DNA from 2 places in the Kitasatospora sp. NPDC054939 genome. Region 1 is predicted to be linked to the other one. Evidence: riboswitches for the same ligand, from Rfam matches in the RefSeq annotation. Region 1 holds a riboswitch; the other holds the start of a gene.

Evidence for each region. Region 1 has a riboswitch for glycine ahead of gcvP (aminomethyl-transferring glycine dehydrogenase). Riboswitches for the same ligand answer to the same signal wherever they lie in the genome.
Region 2: linked by a shared signal. The riboswitch ahead of gcvT (glycine cleavage system aminomethyltransferase GcvT) and the one ahead of gcvP (aminomethyl-transferring glycine dehydrogenase) in region 1 are both predicted to bind glycine.

What each region holds. Positions count from the first base shown of each region.
Region 1 is NZ_JBSGXP010000032.1:9,446-17,103, reverse strand. Features, by position in the region: gene gcvP (aminomethyl-transferring glycine dehydrogenase) at 1-1,053, opposite strand, end outside; glycine riboswitch at 1,293-1,396, opposite strand; gene ACWGB8_RS12270 (PRC and DUF2382 domain-containing protein) at 1,622-2,848, shown strand; gene ACWGB8_RS12265 (MFS transporter) at 3,002-4,483, shown strand; gene ACWGB8_RS12260 (DNA polymerase IV) at 4,697-6,109, opposite strand; gene ACWGB8_RS12255 (SanA/YdcF family protein) at 6,160-6,876, opposite strand; gene ACWGB8_RS12250 (MerR family transcriptional regulator) at 7,132-7,658, opposite strand, start outside.
Region 2 is NZ_JBSGXP010000001.1:44,947-52,604, reverse strand. Features, by position in the region: gene ACWGB8_RS00210 (FAD-dependent oxidoreductase) at 1-243, shown strand, start outside; gene ACWGB8_RS00205 (L-serine ammonia-lyase) at 247-1,614, opposite strand; gene glyA (serine hydroxymethyltransferase) at 1,754-3,022, opposite strand; gene gcvH (glycine cleavage system protein GcvH) at 3,109-3,489, opposite strand; gene gcvT (glycine cleavage system aminomethyltransferase GcvT) at 3,578-4,699, opposite strand; glycine riboswitch at 4,794-4,912, opposite strand; glycine riboswitch at 4,913-5,018, opposite strand; gene ACWGB8_RS00185 (enhanced serine sensitivity protein SseB) at 5,171-5,998, shown strand; gene ACWGB8_RS00180 (enhanced serine sensitivity protein SseB C-terminal domain-containing protein) at 6,154-7,086, shown strand; gene ACWGB8_RS00175 (ABC transporter permease) at 7,588-7,658, shown strand, end outside.

The DNA of each region.
Region 1 (7,658 bases):
GGCGGTGCAGATGTTGGAGGTGGCCTTCTCGCGGCGGATGTGCTGCTCGCGGGTCTGCAGGGCGAGGCGGTAGGCACGGTTGCCGTCCGCGTCGACGGAGACGCCGACCAGGCGGCCGGGCAGCGAGCGGGCGTACTCGGCGCGCACCGAGAGGTAGCCGGCGTGCGGGCCGCCGAAGCCCATCGGCACGCCGAAGCGCTGCGAGGTGCCGCAGGCGATGTCGGCGCCGAGCGAGCCCGGGGACTTCAGCAGGGTCAGCGCCAGCAGGTCGGCGGCGACGGCGACGATCGCGCCGAGGCCGTGCGCCTGCTCGATGACGGCGGTGAGGTCGCGGACCACGCCGGTGGCGCCCGGGTACTGCAGCAGCACGCCGAAGACGCCGCGCTCGGCGATCTCGGCCGGGATGCCCGCGGACAGGTCGGCGACGACGACCTCGACGCCGGTCGGCTCGGCGCGGGTCTCGATGACGGCGACGGTCTGCGGCAGGGTCTCGGCGTCGACCAGGAAGACACCGCCCTTGACCTTGGTGACGCGGCGGGCGAGCGCCATCGCCTCGGCGGCGGCGGTGCTCTCGTCGAGCAGCGAGGAGCCCGAGGTGGGCAGGCCGGTCAGGTCGGAGACCAGGGTCTGGAAGTTGAGCAGCGCCTCCAGGCGGCCCTGCGAGATCTCCGGCTGGTACGGCGTGTAGGCGGTGTACCAGGCCGGGTTCTCCAGCACGTTGCGCAGGATCACCGGCGGAGTGAAGGTGCCGTAGTAGCCCAGGCCGATCATCGGCTGGAGGACGGTGTTGCGGCCGGCCAGCTCGCGCAGCTCGGCGAGGACCTGGGCCTCGCTGCGGCCGGCGGGCAGGTCCAGGGCGGTGATGGAGCGGATCGCCTCGGGGACGGCGGTGGCGGCGAGCTCGTCCAGGGAGCCGTAGCCGATGTGGGCCAGCATCTTCTCCTGCGCGGCGGCGTCGGGTCCGATGTGGCGGTTCTCGAAGGGGCTGGCCTGTTCGAGTTCGCTGAGGGTCGCGGGGCTGGTGGGACGTCCCGGGTTCGGCTGGGCGTTCATGGTGGTCGAGGCCTCCTGGTCACGGACCGGCGGGGGTACGCACGCCGGACGGCCGTCACCGCTGGGGGGCGGCAAATCGACCCGGGCGAACGAACCCGACAGGCCTCCCCCTCTGTCATCGGGACCTGAGAGCTTCGCCCGCACGGCGCACGGTCTGCGCGCCGCCGGCTTGCACCGTCGGTGAGGGTGGTGGCCGTCGGCTCCCTCGCCGTCGGTCCTGCCCTGCTTTCCAGAGTGACCTACCCCGCACGGTACGGATGCCTGAGAGATTCCGGGGAGGGTTTGCTCCTTCGGCGCCCCGACCAGCGGCTTCCGCCGGCGGGGACTCTCCCGAGCGGGCTCGGCAGTCGCGCCCAGGGTACCAGCGCAAGCCCCTCGGATCACGGGTGCGCCTCGTCACTCGGCCGTTCCCGCGGGTGACCCGGACGGCCCAGTGCCCGGCCCCGAGGAGCGCTCCCGGCTCGCGCGCGTCCGGTTGATGGCTTTTGGTGTGAAGTGGCGGATGGGAAGGGCCCTCCAGCCGTCAGCCTGCGGGGGTTCCGCAGGAGCAGCGCACTGGAGGAACAGAGTGCAGACCGACATCGACCCGCGGGACCTCATCGGCCACAAGGCGGTCGACCGCAACGGAGACAAGATCGGCACGGTCGACGAGGTGTACCTGGACGACGCCACCGGCCAGCCGGAGTGGGCCGCCGTCCGGACCGGCATCTTCGGCCGGGACGCCTTCGTCCCGCTGACCACCAGCGAGTTCTCCGGCGACGAACTGCGGGTGCCGTACGACAAGTCGCTGGTCAAGGAGTCCCCGGACTTCGGGGTCGGCCAGCACCTGTCGCCCGCCCAGGAGCTCCAGCTGTACCGCTACTACGGGTTGGACACCCCCGCGGACGGGCGCCCGGCGGCCGGCGACGGCTCCGGTTCGCAGCCCGCCGACCTGGACTTCGGTTCCGGCACCGGGGTCCCCGCCGCCGCTGCGGCCGCGGGGACCGCCGCCGCAGCCGCCCGTCCGACGGAGCCGCCCCGCTCCGTCCCCTCCGACTCCGCGGCCGGCGCCGCGGACCCGGCCGCCACCGCCCGGACGGCGGCCTTCACCACCTCGTCGAATGCGACCACCATGCCCGTCCCCCAGGTCACCGAGACCGCCCCGCCCGCGTCCGCCCCGATCTCCCCCGCCGTCCCCCTGACCGACAAGCCGGGCCTCGACAAGCCCGGTCTCGACCGGCCCGCCGAGGCCAACGTCCGCCCGGTCGCCGCCCCCGAGCAGGGCCGCACCGCCGAACCGGTCCGGGCCGCCGAGCCGGTGCACGCCGTCGGCCCGGCCGGGTCCGCGCCCGGCGGCCCGGTCGAGATCACCTGCCGCGAGGAGCGGCTGGACATCACCACCGAGTGGCACATCCTGGGCACGGCCAAGCTGCGCAAGTACGTCACCAGCGAGGCGGTGGAGCGCCGGGTCGCGGTGGTCCGCGAGCGGGTCCGGGTGGAGCGGATGCCGGTCGGCGAGGCCGAGCGGGCGGCGCTGACCGACAAGGAGATCGCCGAGGCGGTCGAGGAGGTCACGCTGCGCGAGGAGCGTCCGGTGGTGCGCAAGTACCTGGCCCCGATCGAGCGGGTCCGCCTGGTGGTCGAGCGCTACACGGCGGAGGAGGTGGTGCGGGACGAACTGCGCCGCGAGCACGTCGAGGTGCACGACAACACGGCCGCCGCGGCGCCCATGCCCGCGTCCGGGCACAGCGCCCCGGAGTCCACTCCGCCCACCGGTGGCGAGGGCCGGCCGGCGCCGCTGCGGCCGCTGGTCTGACGGCGCGGCGCGCGAGCGGCACGGGGCCCCGGACCGGTCACGGTCCGGGGCCCCGCCACTTTGCCAAAGCTTCACCAATCGATATTTGACACACTGAAGTATCTCCCTGCATGGTTATTTCAGTTCATTCACTATGTACGGGAGGAACCAACCGTGAGTGAGGCACCACAGCCCACCGTCGCGGCCGGTAACCAGAGCAGTGCACGGGTCCTGCCCGCCCTGCTCGTGGCGATGCTGTCGTTCAGCGTCGTGCAGACCGCGGTCGTGCCGATCCTGCCCTCGCTCGCCAAGGAACTGGACGTCTCCGGCTCCAGCATCACCTGGCTGATGACGGCGAACCTGCTGTCCGCCGCCGTGCTGACCCCGCTGCTGGGCCGCTTCGGCGACCTGCGCGGCCGCAAGCCGATGCTGCTGATCTCGCTCGCCGGACTGGTCCTCGGATCCGCCCTCGCGGTGAGCACCCACTCCTTCACCTGGCTGGTCGTCGCCCGCGTCCTCCAGGGCGCCGGCGGCGGTGTACTGCCGCTGGCCATCAGCATCGTCCGCGACGAGCTGCCCAAGGAGAAGGTCACCGCCGGCGTCGCCGCGATCAGCGCCTCGATGGGCGTCGGCAGCGGCCTCGGCCTGGTCGCCACCGGCCTGCTCCTGGAGCAGTGGAGCTACAAGTCGATCTTCTGGATGGGCCTCGCCTTCGGCCTGATCGCGGTCGCCCTGGTCGCCCTGCGGGTGCCCACCGACCCGGTCACCGACAAGGACGGCGGCGCCGACCCGCTCGGCGCGCTCACCCTGGCCGGCTGGCTCTCCGCCCTGCTCGTCGCCGTCAGCCAGGGCAACAACTGGGGCTGGACCTCCAACCGCACCCTCGGCCTGTTCGCCGTCGCCGCGGTGCTCGCCCTGGTCTGGGGCATCATCGAGGTCAAGGTCAAGCACCCGCTGGTCGACATGACGATGATGTCCCGCCCGGCCGTCGCCTTCACCAACCTGGCCGGCCTGCTCATCGGCTTCGGCATGTACGGCTCGTTCATGGTCATCAGCAACTTCGCCCAGACCCCGGAGAAGCTCGCCCACTACGGCTTCACCGCCTCGGTGCTGCACGCCGGCGTGATGCTGCTGCCGTCCGCCCTCGGCTCGATGGTCGCCGCCCCGGTCGGCGCCCTGCTGATCGCCCGCCGCGGCCCCCGCCTGCCGCTGGTCCTCGGCGGCGTGCTCGGCGCGGCCGCGATGGCCTACATCGCCGTCCGGCACGACGCCGAGGGCGACATCTACCTCTCCGCCGCCGTCTTCGGCCTCGGCATCGGCCTCGCCTTCTCCGCCATGCCGGCCTACATCAACGGCGCCGTCCCGGTCGAGCAGAGCGGCATCGCCAACGGCATGAACGCCGTGCTGCGCACCGTCGGCGGCGCGATCGGCACCGCCGTCATGGCCGCCATCCTCACCGGCGACACCATGAAGCTGCCGATCCCGGTCTCGCTGCCCACCCTGGACGCCTACGAGCACGCCTTCTGGACCGCCGCCGCGGTCTGCCTGGTCGCCGGCGCCGTCCCGTTCATGATCCGCCGGATCAAGCCGGCCCCCGCCGTGGTCGGCGACGCGACCGAGACCCCCAGCCCCGTGCTGGCCAAGACCGACGCCTGACGAGGCGTCCCCCCTCGCGCCCAGGGACAGGGCGCGAGGCAGCCGGCCCCGGCGGTCGACGAGGGCATCGCGACCGCCGACGGCCGGCACGACACGCGGCCCCGCCCGGTACCCCCTCCGGGCGGGGCCGCTGCACGTCTCCGGCGGTCCGCCCGCCGCCCCGGGGCGCCCCCGACCGCAGTACCCCGAGCGCCCGGCCTACCCGCCGGGCGCTCACCCGTCCTCCGGGCCCCCGCGCAGCGGCAGCGGCCGGGAGGGCTCCAGCGCCGGATCGTCCACCGCGAAGGTCCGCACCCGGCCCGGCCCGCTCCACGGCGTCTCGAACCGCACGGTCACCCGGCCCACCCCGCTGCCCTGCACCCAGCCGGGACCGTGCTCGGCGTGCCGCACGTCCTGCCCCGGCGACCAGCGCCGCCCCGGGGCGGCCTCCCCCGCGGAGTGCTCGGCCTCCTCCTCGGACGCCGCCGGCGCCTCCGGGTCCGCCGTGTCCGAGCCGGCAGCCGCCGCCTCCCGGGCCGCGGACTCGCGCTCGGCCTGCGCGAAGAGGTCCTCCTGCGTGTAGTCGGCCAGCTGCGAGACCCCGACCCCGAGCAGCCGCACCCCGCCGGTGATGTCCACCTGCGCGGCCAGCCGGCGGGCCGTCCCGACCACCACGGCCTCGTCGTCCGTCGGCCCGCGCAGCGTCTCGGAACGGGTCAGCGTGGAGAAGTCGAAGCGCCGCACCTTCAGCACCACCGTCCGCCCCGAGCGCCCGGCCGCGCGCAGCCGCCGCACGCACCGCACGGCCAGCTCGTCCACCTCCCGCAGCACCCGCTCACGGTCCGCCAGGTCGACCTCGAAGGTGTCCTCCACCGAGACCGACTTCGCGTCCTGGTCCGCCACCACCGGCCGGTCGTCGAAGCCGGTCGACATCTGGTGCACGCCCGCGCCGTGCGCCCGGCCCAGCAGCTGCACCAGCTCGGTCTCCCCCGCCGCCTCGATGTCCGCCACCGTGCTCAGCCCGGCCCGCCGCAGCACCTGCTCGGTGGCCGGGCCGACCCCGGGCAGCGCCCGGACCGGCATCGGGCCGAGCACGGCCCGCTCCTGCCCGGGCTCGATCAGCACCAGGCCGTCCGGCTTGGCCCGCTCCGAGGCGATCTTGGCCATCAGCTTGGACCCGGCCGCGCCCACCGAGGCGGTCAGCCCGGTGCGCGACCGGATGTCGGCGCGGAGGTCCTCCGCCACGGCGAGCACCATCCGCTCGCCCGTCCCGTGCTCGGCTTCCACCAGCGCCGGCCCGTACGGCCCGGCCTCCAGGTCGACGAACGCCTCGTCCAGGCTGAGCGGCTGCACCAGCGGCGACAGCTCCCGCAGCAGGCCCATGACGATCTCGCTGACCTGCCGGTACGCCTCGAACCGCCCCGACAGGAAGGCCGCGTTCGGGCAGAGCCGGCGCGCTTGGGCCATCGGCATCGCCGAGTGCACCCCGAACCTGCGCGCCTCGTACGAGGCCGTGGAGACCACCCCGCGCCCGCCCAGCCCCCCGACGACCACCGGCTTCCCGCGCAGGCTCGGCTTGGCCGCCTGCTCCACCGCGGCGAAGAAGGCGTCCATGTCGAGATGGATGATGCTGGGCAGTGACCGCACCCGCCGATCATCCCGCACGGGTACGACAATCCCGCCGCGTCAGCGCCCCGTCAGCGCCCCGCGGCGTCCGCGAGGGCCCGCGGGATGCCCGGCTCGCGCGGGCCGAGGAACACCGGGTCCGGCCGCAGCAGCGCGTCCAGGGCGGCCTTGCCGGCGCCCGGGATCTCCCGCAGCTCCCCGTACCGCCAGGTGAGGTCGTGCCACTCCTCCACCCCGACCGCGTACGCGTCGATCCCCGCCGCCTCGCAGAGCGCCACCGCCCGGCGGACGTGGAAGGTCTGGCTGACCAGCACCGCCCGGTCCACCCCGAAGACCCGCTTGGCCCGGATGCACGAGTCCCAGGTGTCGAAGCCCGCGTGGTCCCCGACCACCCGGATCCCCGGCACCCCGCGCTCGATCAGGTACTCCCGCATCGCGCGGGTCTCGTCGTACGCCACCCGGCTGTTGTCACCGGTGACCAGGATCGCCTGCACCTTCTGCAGCCGGTACAGCTCCAGCGCCGCGTCCAGCCGGTGCGCCAGGTAGGGCGAGGGCCTGCCGTCGACCAGACCGGCCCCGAACACCACCGCCACCGGGGCGTGCGGCGCACTCTCCACGGTGCCGACCTGCCGGTCGGTGGTGAACCGCAGCCAGGCGCTCGGCGCCAGGGCCAGCACGCAGAGCAGCACGGCCAGCCGGACGAGCCGCCGCTGCACCCGGCGCCGCCGCAGCCGGTCCGCCGCGCGCAGCACCAGCCGCCGTGCCCGCCGCCGGAGCAGTGCGGGTATGCCGGAGGTGTCCGCGGTGTCCGCGGTGTCCGAGGTGTCCGAGGTGTCCGCCGTGCCTGACGCGCCGCCCGTCCCGGTGCCGAACCGCACCCGTCCTCCCCTGATCCGCCTGCCTGGGCACCGATCCGCCCGCCGGGGCTGCATCCCCGCCACGGCCTTGATCGAATCACCAGGGCTGACGACGCGACGGGCCCGGACGGTTCCCCGTCCGGGCCCGTGCCGGGATCCGGTGGCGCCGGCGGACCGGCGGTGCGGTCAGACCGCGCGGTTGCGGCGCTGCGCCAGTTCGTCCGCCGGGTCGTGGCCGAGCAGCGTCTCGCCGGTGTCGGTGCGCTCGGCGTGCAGCCGGCCGAGGGCCGACTCCAGCTCCTGCCAGACCGCGCCGACCGCGATGCCGAAGACGCCCTGGCCGCCCTTCAGCAGGTCGACCACCTGCTGCGGCGTGGTGCACTCGTAGACCGTCGCACCGTCGCACATCAGGGTCAGCCCGGCCAGGTCGGCCACCTCGGCGGCCTGCAGATGGGCGACGGCCACCCGGATGTTCTGCAGCGAGACCCCGGCGTCCAGCAGCCGCTTGACGATCTTCAGCAGCAGGATGTCCCGGAAGCTGTACAGCCGCTGACTGCTCGCCGGGTACACCGAGCGCACGCTCGGCTCCAGCAGGCCCGTCCGGGCCCAGTAGTCCAGCTGGCGGTAGGTGATCCCGGCGGCGGCGCAGGCGGTCGGGCCGCGGTAGCCGATCAGCGCGGAGGTCGGGGCGAGCCGCTCGATGGCGGGCTGGC
Region 2 (7,658 bases), on a different contig from region 1:
GCGTACGACGGGGCCCGGCACCGGCGGACGTCGAAGATGGTCGAGGAGGCGGGGCGCAACCGCGACGCGAAGACGGCCGGCCCGCTCGCCCGGCGGCTGCGCGACCTGGTGATGCCGCTGGGGGTGCGGCTGTTCTTCGACCGGGCGACGGCCTGGCTCTACACCCACGACTGCGGCGAACTGCCACCGCCCGCCCCGGGCGCGTGGCACGGGGCGGGCGGCGGGTCGGTCAGCAGCCGGTGAGGGTCAGCACTCGATGACGTTGACGGCGAGGCCGCCGCGCGAGGTCTCCTTGTACTTGATCTTCATGTCGGCGCCGGTCTCCTTCATGGTCTTGATCGCCTTGTCGAGGGAGACGTGGTGCCGGCCGTCGCCGCGCAGGGCCATCCGGGCGGCGGTGACGGCCTTGACCGAGGCCATGCCGTTGCGCTCGATGCAGGGGATCTGGACCAGGCCGCCGACCGGGTCGCAGGTGAGGCCGAGGTTGTGCTCGATGCCGATCTCGGCGGCGTTCTCGACCTGCTCGGGGCTGCCGCCGAGGACCTCGGCGAGGCCGCCCGCGGCCATCGAGCAGGCGGAGCCGACCTCGCCCTGGCAGCCGACCTCGGCGCCGGAGATGGAGGCGTTCTCCTTGAACAGCATGCCGATGGCGCCGGCCGCGAGCAGGAAGCGGACGATGCCGTCGTCGTCGGCGCCCGGGATGAAGTTCAGGTAGTAGTGCAGGACGGCCGGGATGATGCCGGCAGCGCCGTTGGTGGGGGCGGTCACGACGCGGCGGCCGGAGGCGTTCTCCTCGTTGACGGCCATCGCGTAGAGGGTGACCCACTCCATCGCGTTGGCCGGGCCGATGCCCTCGGCCCGCAGGGCGCGGGCGCCGGAGGCGGCGCGGCGGCGGACCTTGAGGCCGCCGGGGAGGATGCCCTCGCGGCTCATGCCGGCCCGGACGCACTCCTGCATGACCCGCCAGATCTCCAGCAGGCCGGCCCGGATCTCCTCCTCGCTGCGCCAGGCCTTCTCGTTCTCCAGCATCAGGCCGGAGATGGACAGGCCGGTCTCCCGGGTGAGCCGGAGCAGTTCCTCGCCGGTGCGGAAGGGGTACTTCAGCGCGGTGTCGTCCGGCTTGACCCGGTCGGCGCCGATGGCGTCCTCGTCGACGACGAAGCCGCCGCCGACCGAGTAGTAGGTCTTCTCCAGCAGGGTGGCGCCCTCGGCGTCGAACGCCCACAGGGTCATGCCGTTGGCGTGGTACGGCAGCGAGCGGCGGCGGTGCAGGACGAGCTGGGTGCCGGGGTCGAAGTCGATCGGGTGGACGCCGAGCAGGTTGATCCGCTTCTCGGCGTTTATCCGCTCCACGTCGAGGTCGGCCCGGTCGACGTCGACGGTGCGGGGGGAGTTGTTCTCCAGGCCCAGCAGGACGGCCTTGGGGGTGCCGTGCCCGTGGCCGGTGGCGCCGAGCGAGCCGTACAGCTCCGCGCGGACGGAGGCGACCTCCGCCAGCAGGCCTTCGGACTTCAGGCGGCGGGCGAACATCCGGGCGGCCCGCATCGGGCCGACGGTGTGCGAGCTGGACGGGCCGATGCCGATGGAGAAGAGGTCGAAGACGCTGATGGCCACGGAGTGACGTCCTTGTCTGGTCTCGTGGAAGAACTGGGCGGTACACGGGACGGGGCACCGCGCGCACTTCCAGTGTGCGCGGTGCCCCGGAAACAGCAGGTGGCCGGACGGGGTGAGCCCGGTCACCCGGCCGCCGAACTCAGAGGTTCGGGTAGAGCGGGTACTTCTCGGCGAGCGCGGTGACGCGGGCCTTGAGGGAGGCCGCGGCGGTCTCGTCGAAGGCCGGCTTGAGGGCCTCGGCGATGATGTCGGCGACCTCGCGGAAGTCCTCGGCGACGAAGCCGCGGGTGGCGAGGGCCGGGGTGCCGATGCGCAGGCCGGAGGTCACCATCGGCGGGCGCGGGTCGTTCGGGATCGCGTTCCGGTTGACGGTGATGCCGACCTCGTGGAGGCGGTCCTCGGCCTGCTGGCCGTCGAGCTGGCTGTTGCGCAGGTCGACCAGGACGAGGTGCACGTCGGTGCCGCCGGAGAGGACCGAGACGCCGGCCTCGGCGACGTCGGCCTGCAGCAGGCGCTCGGCGAGGATCTTCGCGCCGTCCAGGGTGCGCTGCTGGCGCTCCTTGAACTCCTCCGAGGCGGCGACCTTGAAGGCCACGGCCTTGGCGGCGATCACGTGCTCCAGCGGGCCGCCCTGCTGGCCGGGGAAGACCGCGGAGTTGATCTTCTTGGCGTGCTCGGCCTTGCAGAGGATGACGCCGCCGCGCGGGCCGCCCAGGGTCTTGTGGGTCGTGGTGGTGACCACGTCCGCGTACGGCACCGGGTTGGGGTGCAGGCCCGCGGCGACCAGGCCGGCGAAGTGGGCCATGTCGACCATGAGCAGGGCGCCGACCTCGTCCGCGATCCGGCGGAAGGCGGCGAAGTCCAGCTGGCGGGGGTAGGCGGACCAGCCGGCGATGATCAGCTTGGGCTGGTGCTCCTTGGCGAGGCGCTCGACCTCGGCCATGTCGACCTGGCTGGTCTTCTCGTCGACGTGGTACGCGACCACGTTGTAGAGCTTGCCGGAGAAGTTGATCTTCATGCCGTGGGTCAGGTGACCGCCGTGGGCCAGGTTCAGGCCCAGGATGGTGTCGCCCGGCTTGATCAGCGCGAACATCGCGGCGGCGTTGGCCTGCGCGCCGGAGTGCGGCTGGACGTTGGCGTGCTCGGCGCCGAACAGGGCCTTGATCCGGTCGATGGCGATCTGCTCGGCCACGTCCACGTGCTCGCAGCCGCCGTAGTAGCGGCGACCGGGGTAGCCCTCGGCGTACTTGTTGGTGAGCACCGAGCCCTGGGCCTCCATGACCGCCACCGGGGCGAAGTTCTCGGAGGCGATCATTTCCAGGGTGGTCTGCTGGCGGTGCAGCTCGGCGTCGACCGCGGCGGCGATCTCCGGGTCGAGGGCGTGCAGGGACTGGTTGAGAACCGTCATGGTGTGGTCTTCCCGGGGAGGAGAGAGGTCGGGGACGGTCGGCGCGGGGGCGGCCGCCGCGCTGCGGCCGCCCCGGCGCGGACGGCTCAGGCCTCGGGGTTGGTCAGGGCCTGGTACTCGTCGGCGCTCAGCAGCTTGCCGGTGGACTCGACACGGACCTTGAACAGCCAGCCGGTCTCGAACGGGTCGCTGTTGACCAGGCTGTTGTCGTCCGCGACGGCCTCGTTGACCTCGACGACCTCGCCGGTCACCGGGGAGTACAGGTCGCTGACCGACTTGGTGGACTCCAGCTCGCCACAGGTCTCACCGGCCTCGACCGTGGAGCCGACCTCGGGGAGCTGCACGTAGACGATGTCACCGAGGGCGTCGGCGGCGTGCTTGGTGATGCCGATCGTCGAGACACCGTCGACGGCGGCGGTCAGCCACTCGTGGTCCTCGGTGTACTGCAGGTGCTGGGGGTTGCTCATGATGTCATTCTCCAGGATGGGAAGCGGGTACGACGAAGCGGTCCGGCGGCCGGACGGCGTTCGGTGACGGGGAGGGGCGGCCGACGGCTCAGCGGGCGCGCTTGTAGAACGGCAGCGCCACGACCTGCACCGGCTCGTGCTTGCCGCGCACGTCCACGGCCACGGTGGTGCCGGGGGCGGCGTGGGCGGCGTCCACGTACGCGATGGCGATCGGCTTGCCCAGGGTGGGGGAGGGGGCGCCGGAGGTGATGCGGCCGATCGGCTCGCCCTCGGTGGAGACCACGGTGTACTCGGCGCGCGGCACCCGCTTGCCCTCGGAGACCAGGCCGACCAGCACCCGCGGCGGGTTGGTCTCGGCCTCGGCGGCGGCCTTCTCCAGGGCCTTGCGGCCGATGAACGCGCCCTCGTTGGTGGTCTTGTCGAAGCGGACGACCCGGCCGAGGCCGGCGTCGAACGGGGTCAGGTCGGTGGAGAGCTCGTGCCCGTACAGCGGCATGCCCGCCTCCAGGCGCAGGGTGTCGCGGCAGGACAGACCGCAGGGGACCAGGCCGCGGCCGGAGCCGGCCTCGGTCAGCGCGCCCCAGATCGCCTCGGCGTCGACCGGCTTGCAGAAGATCTCGAAGCCGTCCTCGCCGGTGTAGCCGGTGCGGGCGAGCAGCACCTCGCGGCCGGCGACCTGCGCCGGGAGGATCGCGTAGTACTTCAGGCCGGGCAGGTCGGCGTCGGTGGTGTCGGCCAGGATCGCGGTGGCCTCCGGGCCCTGCACGGCGATCAGCGAGTAGGTGTCGCGGTCGTCGGTGACGACGGCGTTGAAGCCCTTGGCGCGGCCGATCAGCTCGTCGAGCACCAGCTGGGCGTTGGAGGCGTTGGCGACGACGAGGTAGGAGTCCTCGCGCAGGCGGTAGACGATCAGGTCGTCCAGGATGCCGCCGTCCTCGGCGCAGATCATGGTGTAGCGGGCGCGCAGGACGCCCAGCGCGGAGACGAAGCCGACCAGCGCGTGGTCCAGCATCTCGCCGGCCTGCGGGCCGGTGATGGTGATCTCGCCCATGTGGGAGAGGTCGAAGAGGCCGGCCTTGGTGCGGACGGCGAGGTGCTCCTCGCGCTCGCTGCCGTAGCGCAGCGGCATGTCCCAGCCGGCGAAGTCGGTCATGGTGGCGCCGAGGCTGCGGTGCAGCGCGTCGAGCGCGGTGAGGCGGAGGGACGACATGGCCTGGAACTCCTCGGTCTGGGCACTCAGGTGTGCGCACGCGGGACCGGTCCCGGTCGGGGACCCGACCTGCGCGCGGGCATGCGGCGGCGGGGTCTCCCCATCTGTCGTCGGACCTGAGAGCTTCACCGCGAGCATGTCCTGGTAGACAGCATGGCGGCTTGCACCGTGGGTGGGCGCACGGCAGGGCCGTGTTCCGCTTTCCAGATGTGCCTCGCCCGTGCGGTAGGGGTGCCTGAGAGATTCCGGGGAGGACTTGCTCCTTCGGCGCCGGCTGTGCCGCCTGTCGGGGCACTCCGGACTCTCCCGCGCGGGTTCGAGCGGCCGGTATGGAGTTGGAGTGTCGGCGCGGCCGGAACGGACGCGCGGACGCGCACATCATGGCACGTCCGGCGGCGCGACACGAGAGGGGGTGGGCCCGGCCCGCTAGGCTGCACCGCAGTCGGCGAGCAGAGGCGGGTACAGGGGCGGATGGCGTTTCCGGTGGAGCAGCAGGGTCCGGGGGAGCACGGCCCGGGGCAGCAGGGGCAGGAGTGGGGCGCCCCGCAGGCGCCCCCGCAGGGCGGCCCGTGGCCGTCGAACGAGCTGGAGCAGGTGCTCACCGCCGCGCTGGGCGACCCGGGCGCGACGCCGCGGGTGATCGAGGTGCTGGCCCGCAGCCAGGTGTGGATCCCGCTGCCGGCCGGGGCCGACCCGCAGGGCCAGGGGCTGGACCTGCCGACGATCGAGCTGGCGGGCGCCCCGTACGTGCCGGTCTTCTCCTCCCAGGAGGTGTTCCTCCAGCAGGCGCCCGGGATGGCCTTCGCGATAGCCCCGGCCTGGGAGTTCGCCCGCGGGCTGCCGCTGGGCGTGGGCATCGCGGTCAACCCGCAGGCGCCGGTGGGCATCCCGGTGCCGCCGGAGGGCGTGGCCGAGCTGCGGCGCGGGCCGCGCGAGGACCGCTGGGAGGCCGAGGGCATGCCGCCCGGCGGGCGGGTGGCGCTGCGCGAGCCGGTGCCGGGCGAGGACCCGGAGCACTTCCTGGCCGCGGCCCGCGCCGAACTGGCTCAGCTGCCCGGGGTGCTGACCGCGCGGCGGGCGCTGGCCAGCGTCGAGGGCGAGCCGACGGTGCTGTTCGTGGGGGTGCAGCTGGACCTGGCCGCCCCGGCGGACCCGGTCGCGGTGAACGAGGCCCTGGGCCGGGCGCTGGGAACCGCCCCGCTGCCCGGCGGCGTCCACCTCGTACTGCTCGACCTCGTCGACGACCCGGTGGTCGAGTGGCTGCTCAACCGGGTACAGCCGTTCTGGACGCGGATGTGACACCGGCCCGCGGGCACGTCGCCGTGGCGGCCGTCTGCGGTGCCGCATAGGGTGCGTGCGGAGACCCCCGGCGGGACCGGGGCCTCCGACAGGCGGAGGACTCCGGAGACACCGGGCGGGTCGGCGAGGAAGAAGAGGCGCAGCGAGGTGGGCGCATGAGTGCGGGAGCGGTAGCGGGCGGTGCACCGGGGCCCTGGGGCCAGGCACCCGCCGGGCGCCCCGGCGCGGATCCGGGCGTGCTGGAGCGCGCCCTGCGCGAGGTGGCGCCGGAGCGCTACGAGGCGTACGAAGCCCTGCTCCAGGCGCTGGCCGCGGGCCAGGTGTGGATGCTGCTCTGGCACGGTTCGCCGGGCAGCCCGGACGCCCAGTACGGGAACATGGAGGTGAGCGGCCACGGCTACGCGCCGGCCGTCACCTCGCCCGAGCAGCTGGCCGCCAGCGGCTGGGCGCGGGCGCACGAGGTGATCTCGGGCCGGGAGATCGCCTCCACGCTGTACCGGATGCGCTGGGGCCTGTGGCTGAACCCGCACGCGCCCGGCGGCGGGGTCGGGGTGCCGTGGGCGGACCTGCGCCGGGTCGCGTCCGGGCTGGACCGGCTGCCGGCCGGGCCGCTGCGGCTGAGCGAACCGCAGGTGCAGGCGCAGCAGTTCTTCGCGGTGCTGGAGCGGCAGGCGGGCGAGGTGCGGGCGGTGCGCTCGCTGCGCCGGGCCTGGGTGCAGCCGGCCGTGGGCGAGCCGTACCTGGCCATCGGGCTCGACCTGTACGAGAGTTCGCCGCCGACCGTGGAGGCGGTGCGGGCGCTGATGCAGCGGGCGCTGGCAGTGGCGCCGGAGGGCCTGGCGGTCTCGACGGTGGCGATGAGCGACGAGTTCGACCCGGTGGCGCTCTGGATGCGGGCGCGGACGCGGCCGTTCTTCGACCGGGAGGCCGGGCACGGGCTGTCGCAGCAGGCAGCGTACCCGCCGGTCCCGCCGCCGCCGTACGCCTCGCAGGCGGGGTACCCGTACGGGCCGCAGCAGCCGGCGCCGTCCTGGCCGGGTGCGCAGCCGCCGCCGCAGCAGCCGTGGCCGGGGTACCCCGGGCGCTGAGCCGACCCGCCCCCGGGGAGCGGCCGGCCGGCGCGGAAACCGCCGGCGGATACCCCGGGCATTCAACTCCAAACACCGGAAGCCGATCTGATGATTCATCGGATCGGCTTCCCTGCTGTCACAGGACAATATTCCTGCCACCTGCGTTCGCCATCTTGACATGCATGTAACAGCTGTGTGAAGAGGGATATACCGAAGATCGGGGAGTGCATGCGTACAGATCACAGTTGGGCATCTGTCGGTTGTCAGGGCTGGCGCAAGCCAGTTCGGATGGCAGAGAGTTCTGCGCAACGCACTGCGCGCAGGTAGGCCCCACAAAGGTGACGCGCACGCCGACCAGCACTTCCCCACGCGATGCCCATACCGCGTGGCAGCAGTACCGAGCTACTCCCGTACCGCTGTTGACACACCCGCACCTCCGCACGTCCGCACCAGCCGTACCGCCGAACCGGCGACCGGCACCCGTGGGCCGGCCACCGTCGGCGAGGGGACCAACTGACCATGACCGCACCCATCGAGACCACCGGAACCGCCCCCGAGGCCGGTCCCCCACCGGGCCCGCCGAAGACCAT